DNA from 2 places in the Streptomyces umbrinus genome. Region 1 is predicted to be linked to the other one. Evidence: riboswitches for the same ligand, from Rfam matches in the RefSeq annotation. Region 1 holds a riboswitch; the other holds the start of a gene.
What was found. Region 1 has a riboswitch for glycine ahead of gcvT (glycine cleavage system aminomethyltransferase GcvT). Riboswitches for the same ligand answer to the same signal wherever they lie in the genome.

Region 1 (6,155 bases):
GACGAAGGACACGCCTTCGGTGCTGTACGAGGACGACTGGTAGGCGCTGACATCGATGCCGCGCAGCATGTGGTTCCTCCGTGCGGTGGGGGGACGGGTGCCGGTGTTGCCTGTGGGGGACAACTTCCTTTGCTCTTCCCCCACTTCGCCCGTCCCACCCTCAGCACTCGATGATGTTCACAGCCAGCCCGCCCCGTGCCGTCTCCTTGTACTTGACGCTCATGTCCGCGCCCGTTTCCTTCATCGTCTTGATGACCTTGTCGAGGGACACCTTGTGGGAGCCGTCGCCGCGCATGGCCATCCTGGCCGCCGTGACGGCCTTGACCGCGGCCATGCCGTTGCGTTCGATGCAGGGGATCTGGACGAGGCCGCCGACCGGGTCGCAGGTGAGGCCGAGGTTGTGTTCCATGCCGATCTCCGCGGCGTTCTCGACCTGTTCGGGAGAGCCGCCGAGGACCTCCGCCAGCGCGCCCGCCGCCATCGAGCAGGCCGAGCCGACCTCGCCCTGGCAGCCGACCTCGGCGCCGGAGATGGAGGCGTTCTCCTTGAAGAGCATGCCGATCGCGCCGGCCGCGAGCATGAAGCGGACCACGCCGTCCTCGTCCGCGCCTGGCACGAAGTTGATGTAGTAGTGCAGGACCGCCGGGATGATGCCGGCCGCGCCGTTCGTCGGGGCGGTCACGACGCGGCCGCCCGCCGCGTTCTCCTCGTTCACCGCCATCGCGTACAGCGTGATCCACTCCATCGCGTGGGCCAACGGGTCGCCCTCGGCGCGCAGTTGGCGGGCCGACATGGCCGCGCGGCGCCGGACCCTGAGACCGCCGGGCAGGATGCCCTCGCGGGACATGCCGCGCGAGACGCACGCCTGCATCACCCGCCAGATCGCGAGCAGCCCCTCGCGGATCTCGTCCTCGGTGCGCCAGGCCCGCTCGTTCTCCAGCATCAGGGCGGAGATCGACAGGCCCGTCTCGCGGGTGAGGCGCAGCAGCTCGTCGCCCGTGCGGAAGGGGTACTTGAGGACCGTGTCGTCCAGCTTGATGCGGTCCGCGCCCACCGCGTCCTCGTCGACGACGAACCCGCCGCCCACTGAGTAGTACGTCTTCGAGAGCAGCTCGGCGCCCGAGGCGTCGTGCGCCCAGAGCGTCATGCCGTTGGCGTGGTACGGCAGTGTCTTGCGGCGGTGCAGGACCAGATCGTCGTCGAAGGAGAAGTCGATCTCGTGCTCGTCGAGCAGGTTGATCCGCCCCGAGGACTTGATGCCCTCCACCCGGTCGTCGGCCCCCTCCACGTCCACCGTGCGCGGCGAGGCGCCCTCCAGGCCGAGCAGCACCGCCTTGGGGGTGCCGTGGCCGTGTCCGGTCGCGCCCAGTGAGCCGTACAGCTCGGCGCGTACCGAGGTCACGGAGGACAGGACGTCCTCGGTGCGCAGCCGGCGGGCGAACATCCGCGCGGCGCGCATCGGGCCGACCGTGTGGGAGCTGGACGGGCCGATGCCGATCGAGAACAGGTCGAAGACCGAGATGGCCACGGGAACTCCTCAAAACGGGGGTGGTGCAGAAGAACGAAAGGCGCGAAGCGCCGCGACCGGGGCGGTGGTGGTGGGTGTCGGGCGGGCGGGGCACCGCGCACACCTCCCAGTGTGCGCGGTGCGCCGGTGAAACGGGACTACTGGCCCAGACCGGGGTACAGCGGGTGCTTCTCCGCCAGTGCGGACACCCGGGCCTTCAGCGCCTGGGCGTCGGCCTCCCCGAAGGTCGAGGGGGCCTTCAGCGTTTCGGCGATGACGTCCGCGACCTCGGCGAAGTCCTCGGCCGTGAAGCCGCGGGTGGCGAGGGCGGGCGTGCCGATCCGCAGGCCCGAGGTGACCATCGGCGGGCGCGGGTCGTTCGGGACGGCGTTGCGGTTGACCGTGATGCCGACCTCGTGGAGGCGGTCCTCGGCCTGCTGGCCGTCGAGCTCCGAGTCGCGCAGGTCGACCAGGATCAGGTGGACGTCCGTACCGCCGGACAGCACGTTCACGCCGGACGCGCGGGCGTCGGGCGCGGTGAGCCGCTCGGCGAGGATCCGGGCGCCCTCGACCGTTCGGCGCTGGCGCTCCTTGAAGTCCTCCGAAGCCGCGACCTTGAAGGAGACGGCCTTGGCCGCGATCACGTGCTCCAGGGGGCCGCCCTGGAAGCCCGGGAAGACGGACGAGTTGAGCTTCTTCGCGAAGGCCTTCTTGGCGAGGATGATCCCGCCGCGGGGCCCGCCCAGCGTCTTGTGGGTGGTGGAGGTGACCACGTCCGCGTGCTCCACCGGGTTCGGGTGGAGCCCGGCCGCGACCAGACCCGCGAAGTGCGCCATGTCGACCCACAGATAGGCCTCGACCTCGTCCGCGATACGGCGGAACTCGGCGAAGTCGAGCTGCCGCGGGTACGCTGACCAGCCCGCGATGATCACCTTCGGGCGGTGCTCCTTGGCGAGCCGCTCGACCTCGGCCATGTCGACCAGGCCGGCCTCGTCCACGTGGTAGGCGACCACGTTGAACTGCTTGCCGGAGAAGTTGAGCCGCATCCCGTGGGTCAGGTGGCCGCCGTGGGCCAGGTCCAGGCCGAGGATGGTGTCGCCGGGCTGGGCCAGCGCGAAGAGCGCGGCCTGGTTGGCGGAGGCGCCCGAGTGGGGCTGCACGTTGGCGTACTCGGCGCCGAACAGCTCCTTGACCCGGTCGATGGCGATCTGCTCGGCGACGTCGACGTGCTCGCAGCCGCCGTAGTAGCGGCGGCCCGGATAGCCCTCGGCGTACTTGTTGGTGAGGACCGAGCCCTGGGCCTCCATGACGGCGACCGGGGCGAAGTTCTCCGAGGCGATCATTTCGAGGGTGGACTGCTGACGGTTCAGCTCGGCGTCGACGGCGGCGGCGATGTCCGGGTCGAGCTCGTGGAGGGACTGGTTCAGAAGCGACATCGGTCAGGAGTCCTTAGCTGCCGGAGAATTCGGTGTACTCGTCCGCGGAGAGCAGGTCCTTCGGCTCCTCCGCGACCCGTACCTTGAACAGCCAGCCACCCTCGAACGGGGCGGTGTTCACCAGCGCGGGGTCGTCCACGACGTCCTGGTTGATCTCGGTGATCTCACCGGAGACGGGCGAGTACAGATCGCTCACGGACTTGGTCGACTCCAGCTCGCCGCAGGTCTCGCCCGCGGTCACCGTGTCACCGACCTCCGGGAGCTGGACGTACACGACATCGCCGAGCGCGTTGGCCGCGTGCTCCGTGATGCCGACCGTCGAGACGCCGTCCTCGGCGCCCGACAGCCACTCGTGCTCCTTGCTGTAGCGCAGCTGCTGGGGGTTGCTCATGGCCTGAATTCTCCTGTACGCGGGGGAGTGCTGATGCAGGGGGACTGGGGTGACCTGGGCGGATGTGCTCCGGGTCACTTCATGACGCTCGCGGACCAGGGTTCACTGTCCGGCGCTCGCTGGACCAGGATCTACTTCTGGCGCTTGTAGAAGGGCAGCGCCACGACCTCGTACGGCTCGTGGCTGCCCCGGATGTCCACGCCGACACCGGGCGTGCCGGGTGCGGAGTGCGCGGCGTCGACGTATGCCATCGCGATCGGCTTTCCCAGGGTGGGCGAGGGGGCGCCGGAGGTGACCTCGCCGACGACCTTGCCGTCGGCGACGACCGGGTATCCGGCGCGCGGCACACGGCGGCCCTCGGCGATCAGGCCGACGAGGACGCGCGGGGGCTGCGACTCGGCCCGGGCGGCGGCCTCGGTCAGCGCCTCGCGCCCCACGAAGTCGCCCTCCTTCTCGAACTTCACGACCCGGCCGAGCCCCGCGTCGAAGGGGGTGAGCGCGGTGCTCAGCTCGTGCCCGTACAGCGGCATGCCCGCCTCCAGGCGCAGGGTGTCCCGGCAGGAGAGGCCGCAGGGGACGAGCCCGACGGGGGTGCCCGCGTCGGTCAGCGCCTGCCACAGCTTCTCGGCGTCGGCCGGGGCCACGAACAGCTCGAAGCCGTCCTCGCCGGTGTAGCCGGTGCGCGCGATCAGCGCCGGGACGCCGGCGACCGTACCGGGCAGGCCGGCGTAGTACTTCAGGCCGTCCAGGTCGGCGTCGGTGAGGGACTTGAGGATGCCGGGGGACTCGGGTCCCTGGATCGCGAGCAGGGCGTACGCGTCACGGTCGTCGCGGACCTCGGCGTCGAAGCCCCCGGCCCGCTCCACGAGCGCGTCCAGGACGGTCCGGGCGTTGGAGGCGTTGGCGACGACCATGTACGTGGTCTCCGCGAGCCGGTACACGATCAGGTCGTCGAGGATGCCGCCGTCGGCCCGGCAGATCATGGTGTAGCGGGCCCGGCCGGGCTTCACGCCCCCGATGTTGCCGACCAGCGCGAAGTCGAGCAGCGCGGCCGCCTGCGGCCCCGTCACGGTGATCTCCCCCATGTGGGAGAGGTCGAAGAGACCGGCCTTCGTCCGTACGGCGAGGTGCTCGTCGCGCTCGGAGCCGTAGCGCAGGGGCATGTCCCAGCCGGCGAAATCGGTCATCGTCGCGCCGAGCGAACGATGGAGGGCGTCGAGCGCTGTATGGCGCGGTTCAACGGGGGCGTTACTGCTCACGGTGGGGCTCCCAAGGCATGACGGCGAGGTCGTTCCTCCCCATCTGTCATCGGAACCTGAGAGGTTCGCCGTGACCCCCGGTCGTACGGGACGGTCACTGACTTGCACCTTGGGTGGAGCCGACGCCCCGGTGACAGGGAGAAGGCCCGCTTTTCAGATGTGCCTCGCCCGCGCGGTAACGGGGCCTGAGAGATTCAAGGGAGGGACTTGCTCCTTCGGCGCCCGGACCACGTACGCAAAAACGTGTCCGGAACTCTCCCGCGCGGATTCAAGCGGCCGGTATGCAGTTGGCGGGCACATCATTGCACGCATCGGAGCGGCGCGGCAGGGGACTCTTCGCGAGGGGGCGGTGCAGCGTCGCGGCCGGCCCGCACGGCGTCCGCACAGGGTCCACAGGCATCCACAGTGATCTGTGACGGGGCTGTGGCAGGACGGGAACAGAAATGAGGGGACCAGCGCATTACCTTCTCTTTACACTCGACGGGGATGGGTCTCCCGACCCCATGGGGAGGACGATCAGGGTGAACAGGACCACGGCGTACGCCACGAGCGCGGCCATCGCGCTGCCCAAGCAGCCCACTGCCCCGGCCGGGGAGGCGTGCGGCCCGCTTCCGGCGCCCGTCGTCCGCGATCTGCGGGAGCGCGCGGGACACAGCCCGCACGGCCTGCGCTTCGGCACGTCCGACCTGGTGGTGGTCACGGGCCTGCCCGGCAGCGGCAAGTCGACCCTGATGCGCCGGGCGGTGGCGGGCCGCCGCATCGACTCCCAGGACACCCGCGACCGCTGGGACGGCAGGCTGGCCCGCTTCCTGCCGTACGCGGTCTACCGGCCCCTGGTCCGCGCCGCGCACTACGCGGGCCTGCGCCGGGCCCTGCGGTCCGGCGAGGGGGTCGTGGTGCACGACTGCGGGACGCAGGCCTGGGTGCGCAGCTGGCTGGCCCGGGACGCCCGGCGGCGCGGCGGCGCCCTGCACCTGCTGCTGCTCGACGTGGACCCCGGTACGGCCCTGGACGGCCAGCGCGAGCGCGGCCGCGGAGTCTCGCGGTACGCGTTCGCGCGTCACCGCGGCGCGTTCGGCCGGCTGCTGCGTTCCGTTGAGAAGGGCGACCTGCCGGAGGGCTGCGGTTCGGCGGTGCTCATCGACCGGGCGGCGGCGGACGTGCTGCGGCGGGTCGACTTCGGCGACTGAGGTCCCGGTGACCGGACGGACCGAGGTCCCGGTGAGCCGGACGGACTGCGGCGGGGGAGGGCGCGTACGCGTAATCTCGACAGCCGCAGACGGCGGTTCGAGCAGGCGGTAGAGAGATGGACTTCCCGGCACAGGACATTCCGGTGCAAGCGCACCCACACCCCCATGTCGGCTGGCCCGGCAACGAGTTGGAGGCGGTACTGGCCGCCTCCCTCGGCGCGGCCTCGCCTTCGGCGGGCGCCCGGATCGTGGAGGTCATGGGCCGCAGCTTCCTCTGGGTGCCGCTGCCCGAGGGCGGCGGCCCGCACAGCGGCCCGCTCGACCTGCCCACGATGGAGTTCGGCGGACAGGCGTACGTGCCGGTCTTCAGCT
Region 2 (6,155 bases), 5.6 Mb from region 1:
ACGGGTGATGCGTCATCAACCTGTGAGGAGCGCTGACGCCAAATCCCTGCGGATTGACGCCCGTAGGGCAACACTGGGTTCCGGACCATCTGACAAACGGGGGGCGGCAATGAGCATCAGTTCGAGCCGCGGAACAGACACGACACCGATCACCGACCTCACACCAAAGCGAAAGATCCCATCAATGTGCCAGCACCAGCCACCGTGCCCGACAGCCGACTCCGCCGACCGGGAGGCCGCGCTTCTCGTGGCGCACCACCCGGAACAGGGATGGAGCCTGCTGTGCAACGGCGTTCTCCTCTTCGAGGACACCGGTGAGCTTCTGCCGGACGGCCGGATCATCGCTCCACATCGACCTGTGGCCATGGACGTGATGACCGCCGCCTGAGCGGCGCGGTGCACCAAGGGCGGCGGGGCAGGCCGTCCGGACACACGAGGGGCCGGCCCGGGAAGCAATCCCGGAACCGGCCCCGACGCATGTCTGTCGGTGACTACTCTTCGTAGGCGTCCAGCGGCGGGCAGGAGCAGACCAGGTTCCGGTCGCCGTAGGCCTGGTCGATCCGGCGCACCGGCGGCCAGTACTTGTCCGCGGCCGAGACACCGGCCGGGAAGACGGCTTCCTCACGGCTGTAGGCGTGCTCCCAGGCGTCGCCGAGCGCGGCCGCCGTGTGCGGGGCGTTCCGCAGCGGGTTGTCGTCCGCCGCCCACTCGCCCGATCCGACCTTCTCGATCTCCGCACGGATGGCGATCATCGCGTCGCAGAACCGGTCGATCTCGGTCAGGTCCTCGCTCTCCGTGGGCTCGATCATCAGCGTGCCGGCCACCGGGAACGACATCGTCGGCGCGTGGAACCCGTAGTCGATCAGCCGCTTGGCGACGTCGTCGACGCTCACACCGGTCGCCTTGGTCAGCGGCCGCAGATCGATGATGCACTCGTGCGCCACGAGCCCGCCGGGACCGGTGTAGAGCACCGGGTAGTGCGGCTCAAGACGCTTGGCGATGTAGTTGGCACTGAGCACGGCGACCTGCGTGGCCCGCTTGAGCCCCTCACCGCCCATGAGACGGACGTACGCCCACGAGATGGGCAGGATGCCCGCGGAGCCCCAGGGAGCGGCCGAGATCGGGCCCACGCCCGTCTCCGGGCCCGCGGCGGGCTGCAGCGGGTGGTTCGGCAGATACGGCGCCAGGTGCGAGCGCACCCCGACCGGACCCACGCCAGGACCGCCGCCGCCGTGCGGGATGCAGAACGTCTTGTGCAGGTTGAGGTGCGAGACGTCGCCACCGAAGTGCCCCGGCTTGGCAAGCCCCACCAGTGCGTTGAGGTTGGCGCCGTCGACGTACACCTGGCCGCCCGCCTCGTGCACCTGGGCACAGATGTCGGCGACGTGCTCCTCGAACACCCCGTGCGTCGAGGGGTACGTGATCATCAGCACCGACAGCTCGTCACGGTGCTGCTCGATCTTGGCCCGCAGGTCCTCGACATCGATCTCGCCGTCGTCGGCGGTCTTCACGACGACGACCTTCATCCCGGCCATCACCGCACTCGCGGCGTTCGTCCCGTGCGCGGACGAGGGGATGAGGCAGACGGTGCGCTGCTCGTCGCCATTGGCCCGGTGGTAGCCGCGTACGGCCAGCAGACCTGCCAGCTCGCCCTGCGAACCGGCGTTGGGCTGCAGCGACACCTTGTCGTAGCCCGTGACCTCGGCGAGCCGCTCCTCCAGCTCACGGATGAGCGTGAGATAGCCCTGTGCCTGCTCGGCGGGCGCGAAGGGGTGCAGCTGTCCGAACTCGGGCCAGGTCACCGGCTCCATCTCGGTCGTCGCGTTGAGCTTCATCGTGCAGGAGCCCAGCGGGATCATGCCCCGGTCGAGCGCGTAGTCACGGTCGGCGAGCCGGCGCAGGTAGCGCAGCATCGCGGTCTCGGAACGGTACTGGTGGAAGACGGGGTGCGTGAGGTACTCGTCGGTGCGCAGCTGCGCGGCCGGCAGCGTGTCCTCCGTCGCCTCGTCCAGCACGGCCACGTCGCCGTCGACACCGAACGCGGCCCAGACAGCGCCCAGTTGGGCCCGCGTGGTGGTCTCGTCGCAGGCGAGGGACAGGTGGTCGGCGTCGACGAGCCGGAGGTTGACCCCGCCCCGGCGCGCGGCCGCGAGCGTCTCGGCCGCCTTGCCCGGCACCCGCACGGTGAGCGTGTCGAAGTACGCCTCGTGGACGACCTCGACCCCGCCGGCCTTCAGACCCGCGGCGAGGATCGTGGCGTACCGGTGGGTGCGCCGCGCGATGGACTGCAGGCCCTGGGGCCCGTGGTAGACGGCGTACATCCCGGCCATCACGGCGAGCAGCACCTGAGCCGTACAGATGTTGCTGGTCGCCTTCTCGCGGCGGATGTGCTGCTCACGCGTCTGCAGGGCGAGCCGGTACGCCTTGTTGCCGTCCGCGTCGACCGAGACGCCGACGAGGCGGCCGGGCAGGCTGCGCGCGAACTTCTCGCGGACGGCCATGTATCCGGCGTGCGGCCCGCCGAAGCCCATCGGCACACCGAAGCGCTGGGTCGTACCGACCGCGATGTCGGCGCCGAGCTCACCGGGCGAGGTGAGCAGCGTCAGGGCGAGCAGATCGGCGGCGACGGTGACGACCGCGCCCAGCTCGTGCGCCCGCTCGACGACGGGCTTGAGGTCCCGTACGGCACCGGAGGCGCCCGGGTACTGGAGGAGCACGCCGTTGATCTCGCGCTCGGCGAACTCGGCCGGAATGCCGTCGCTCAGGTCGGCGACGACGACCTCGACGCCGGTCGGCTCGGCGCGGGTCTCGATCACGGCGATGGTCTGCGGCATGGTGTCCGCGTCGACCAGGAACAGGCCCTTCTTGTTCTTGCCCATGCGCCGCGACAGTGCCATGGCCTCGGCGGCCGCCGTGCCCTCGTCGAGCAGCGAGGCCCCGGAGGTCGGCAGACCGGTCAGCTCTGCGACCACGGTCTGGAAGTTCAGCAGCGCTTCCAGCCGCCCCTGCGAGATCTCAGGCTGGTACGGCGTATACGCGGTGTACCAAGCAGGGCTTTCCATGACATTGCGCAGAATGACAGGCGGCGTGAACGTCCCGTAGTACCCGAGTCCGATCATGGAATCCAGCACCTGGTTGCGGTCCGCGAGGGAACGCAGCTCGGCCAGTACCTCGGCCTCGGTGCGGGCGCCCGGCAGTTCCAGCGAGTCGGCGTTCTTGATCACATCCGGGACCGCGGTGGCCGTCAGCTCGTCGAGCGAGCCGTACCCCACGTGCGCGAGCATCTTGGCCCGGGCTTCGGTGTCGGGCCCGATGTGGCGCTGCTCGAAGGGGATTCCCTGTTCGAGCTCTGAGAGCGGAATACGATGGGCGGTCATTGCGGAGGCCTCCTGGTCTGACGACCTTCGAGGGCACCACTGCATGGGTGCCCGGACGGCCTCCCCCTCTGTCATCTCAACCTGAGAGCTTCACCGGGCCGCCCGCGAAGGCGCACCGGTTTTCACCGTCGGTGAGAGCGGAGCCCGTCAAAAAGCTCGAACACCGCTCTGCTTTCCAGAGTGACCTCGTCCATGCGGTACGTGGGCCTGAGAGATTCCGGGGAGGATTTGCTCCTTCGGCGCCTCCGATGAAGCCTGGAGGACTCTCCCGCACGGGGTCAGCAGCCGTTGCCCAGCGTACCAGCGGGGTTCCCTCGAGTGGCCGCCCTCCTCAAAGTGCTCTTTCGTAGTGCTTACGGATGAGTTGCGAGCAGCTGGAGGGCCCGTGCAGACCGACATCGATCCGCGCAACCTGATAGGCCGCAAGGCGTTCGACCGCAACGGCACAAAAATCGGCACGGTCGACGAGGTCTACCTCGACGACGCGACCGGCGTACCGGAGTGGGCGGCCATACGCACCGGCCTGTTCAGCAGAGACGCCTTCGTCCCCCTGGAGCCCAGCGAGCTGGCCGACGGGGCCCTGCGCGTCCCCTTCGAACGCGCCCTGATCAAGGACGCCCCCGACTTCGGAGTGGGCCGCCACCTCTCCCCCGAACAGGAACTCCAGCTCTACCACCACTACGGCCTGGACGTAGCCCCCCCACCCCCCTTCCCGGACCACGACTTCGGCCACCTGGCAGGCAAGGACGAGCCCCAGTAGGGCCCCCTTGGGGGCGCGGGGAACTGCGCGACAAGCCACAACGCACCCGCACCCACAAACCCACCCAGCTCACCCCCCTACAACCGCCTCACCCACCCCCGAATCGCCGGCCCCCCGCCCCACCAACGGCAACGGCTCCGCAACCTCCAACAAAGGATCATCACTCCGAAACGTCCGCACCCGCCCAGGCAAGGAATCCGGCGTCTCGAACCGCACAGTCACCCGCCCCAGCCCACTCCCCTGCACCCACCCATGCCCGAACTCCGCATGCCGCACATCGTGCCCCGCATGCCACCGCCGCTCCGCAGGAGCCACCGGCTCCTCCACAACCTCCTCGGCCTCCTCCTTCTCCGCATGCTCCGGCTCCTCTGCGGCAGCAGCAGCGGCAGCGGCAGCCGTCCGAGCCTGCGCGAAGAGATCCTCCTGCGTGTAGTCGGCGAGCCCCGAGACCCCCACCCCCAGAAGCCGTACGCCGCCCGTGGTGTCCACGGACTCCAGCAACCGCGCCGCGGCCTCCCGCACCACGGCGGGGTCGTCCGTGGGCCCCCTGAGCGTCTCGGACCGGGTCAGCGTCGAGAAGTCGTACCGCCGTACCTTCAGCACGATGGTCCGCCCCGACAGATGCGCGCCCCGCAACCGCCCCACACACCGGTCGGCAAGCCGCTGGACCTCCATCCGCACCCGCACCCGGTCGTGGATGTCCACGTCGTACGTGTCCTCGACGGACACCGACTTGGTGTCCCGCTCGGCCACCACGGGCCGCACGTCGTGCGCGAGCGCCATGGCGTACAGCGCGACCCCGTGGGCCTTCCCCAGGAGCCGTACGAGCTCGTCCTCGCCCGCCTCGGCGATCTCCCCGACCGTGGTGATCCCGGCCCGCCGCAGATGGTCCCCCGTGGCGGGCCCCACGCCCGGCAGCGTCCGCACGGACATGGGGGCGAGCAGCTCCCGCTCGGTGCCCGGCTCTATCAGCACCAGCCCGTCGGGCTTGGCCTGCTCGGAGGCGATCTTCGCGAGCATCTTGGAGGCTGCGAGCCCCACGGACCCGGTCAGCCCGGTGACGGCCCTGATGTCCCCGCGCAGTTTCACCCCGGTCAGCTGTGCCGACTCGGCGTCCCAGGCCGTCTGCCCGGCCTCCAGGTCCACGAACGCCTCGTCCAGGCTCAGAGGCTCCACCAGGGGCGACAGATCCCGCAGCAGGCCCATCACCTGCTCGCTGATGTCTCGATAGAGCCCGAAGCGCGGTACGAGATACGCGGCGTTCGGCGCCAGCCGGCGGGCCTGTGCCATGGGCATGGCCGAATGCACCCCGAAAACCCGTGCCTCGTACGAGCAGGTCGCCACCACGCCCCGCGGCCCGAGCCCGCCCACGATGACCGCTTTGCCGCGCAGGCTCGGCTTGGCCGCCTGCTCCGCCGAGGCGTAGAAGGCATCCATGTCGAGATGCAGGATCGTGGGCGCGGTTCTCACATGTCCGATGCTGCCCTACGCCACTGACAATGCCCCGGCACGACCTGTGGACCGCCACAAAGCCGAGACCCCACGCGCGCGCCGAACGCGGGGCGCCAGGCGACGTGCAGCAAGCGACGGGCGGCAGAGCCTTCCGGCCCGGACAGGTCCCGGGCCGGAAGGCTCAGCCCGCGCCCGCCGACTCAGACCGCGCGATTACGCCGCCGCGCCAGCTCATCCGCCGGATTGGGCCGGACAAGCGTCTCGCCCGTGTCGACCCGCTCCCCGTGCAGCTGTGAGAGGGCGCTCTCGACATCCCGCCACACCACGCCCACCGCGATCCCGAAGATGCCCTGTCCGCCCTGCAGGAGCGCGTGGACCTCGTCGGGCGAGGAGCACTCGTAGACCGTGGCGCCGTCGCTCATCAGCGTCATCCGCTCCAGGTCCCGGAACCCGCGCTCACGCAGGTGCTGGACGGTGGTGCGGATGTTCTGCAGCGAGACACCGGTGTCGAGGAACCGCTTGACGATCTTCAGGACGACGACGTCCCGGAAGCTGTAGAGCCGCTG

Region 2: it holds a riboswitch for glycine, as region 1 does, so the genes downstream of both, gcvP (aminomethyl-transferring glycine dehydrogenase) here and gcvT (glycine cleavage system aminomethyltransferase GcvT) in region 1, are expected to answer to the same signal.

Annotation. Positions count from the first base shown of each region.
Region 1 is NZ_JAUSZI010000002.1:4,017,199-4,023,353, reverse strand. It holds gene QF035_RS17575 (glycoside hydrolase family 25 protein) at 1-69, opposite strand, end outside; gene QF035_RS17570 (L-serine ammonia-lyase) at 161-1,528, opposite strand; gene glyA (serine hydroxymethyltransferase) at 1,666-2,943, opposite strand; gene gcvH (glycine cleavage system protein GcvH) at 2,957-3,334, opposite strand; gene gcvT (glycine cleavage system aminomethyltransferase GcvT) at 3,466-4,593, opposite strand; glycine riboswitch at 4,627-4,756, opposite strand; glycine riboswitch at 4,757-4,864, opposite strand; gene QF035_RS17550 (AAA family ATPase) at 5,097-5,783, shown strand; gene QF035_RS17545 (enhanced serine sensitivity protein SseB) at 5,900-6,155, shown strand, end outside.
Region 2 is NZ_JAUSZI010000002.1:9,659,492-9,665,646, reverse strand. It holds gene QF035_RS42675 (DUF5999 family protein) at 185-388, shown strand; gene gcvP (aminomethyl-transferring glycine dehydrogenase) at 492-3,377, opposite strand; glycine riboswitch at 3,563-3,658, opposite strand; gene QF035_RS42665 (PRC-barrel domain-containing protein) at 3,763-4,137, shown strand; partial or broken gene QF035_RS42660 (DNA polymerase IV) at 4,056-5,607, opposite strand; gene QF035_RS42655 (MerR family transcriptional regulator) at 5,790-6,155, opposite strand, start outside.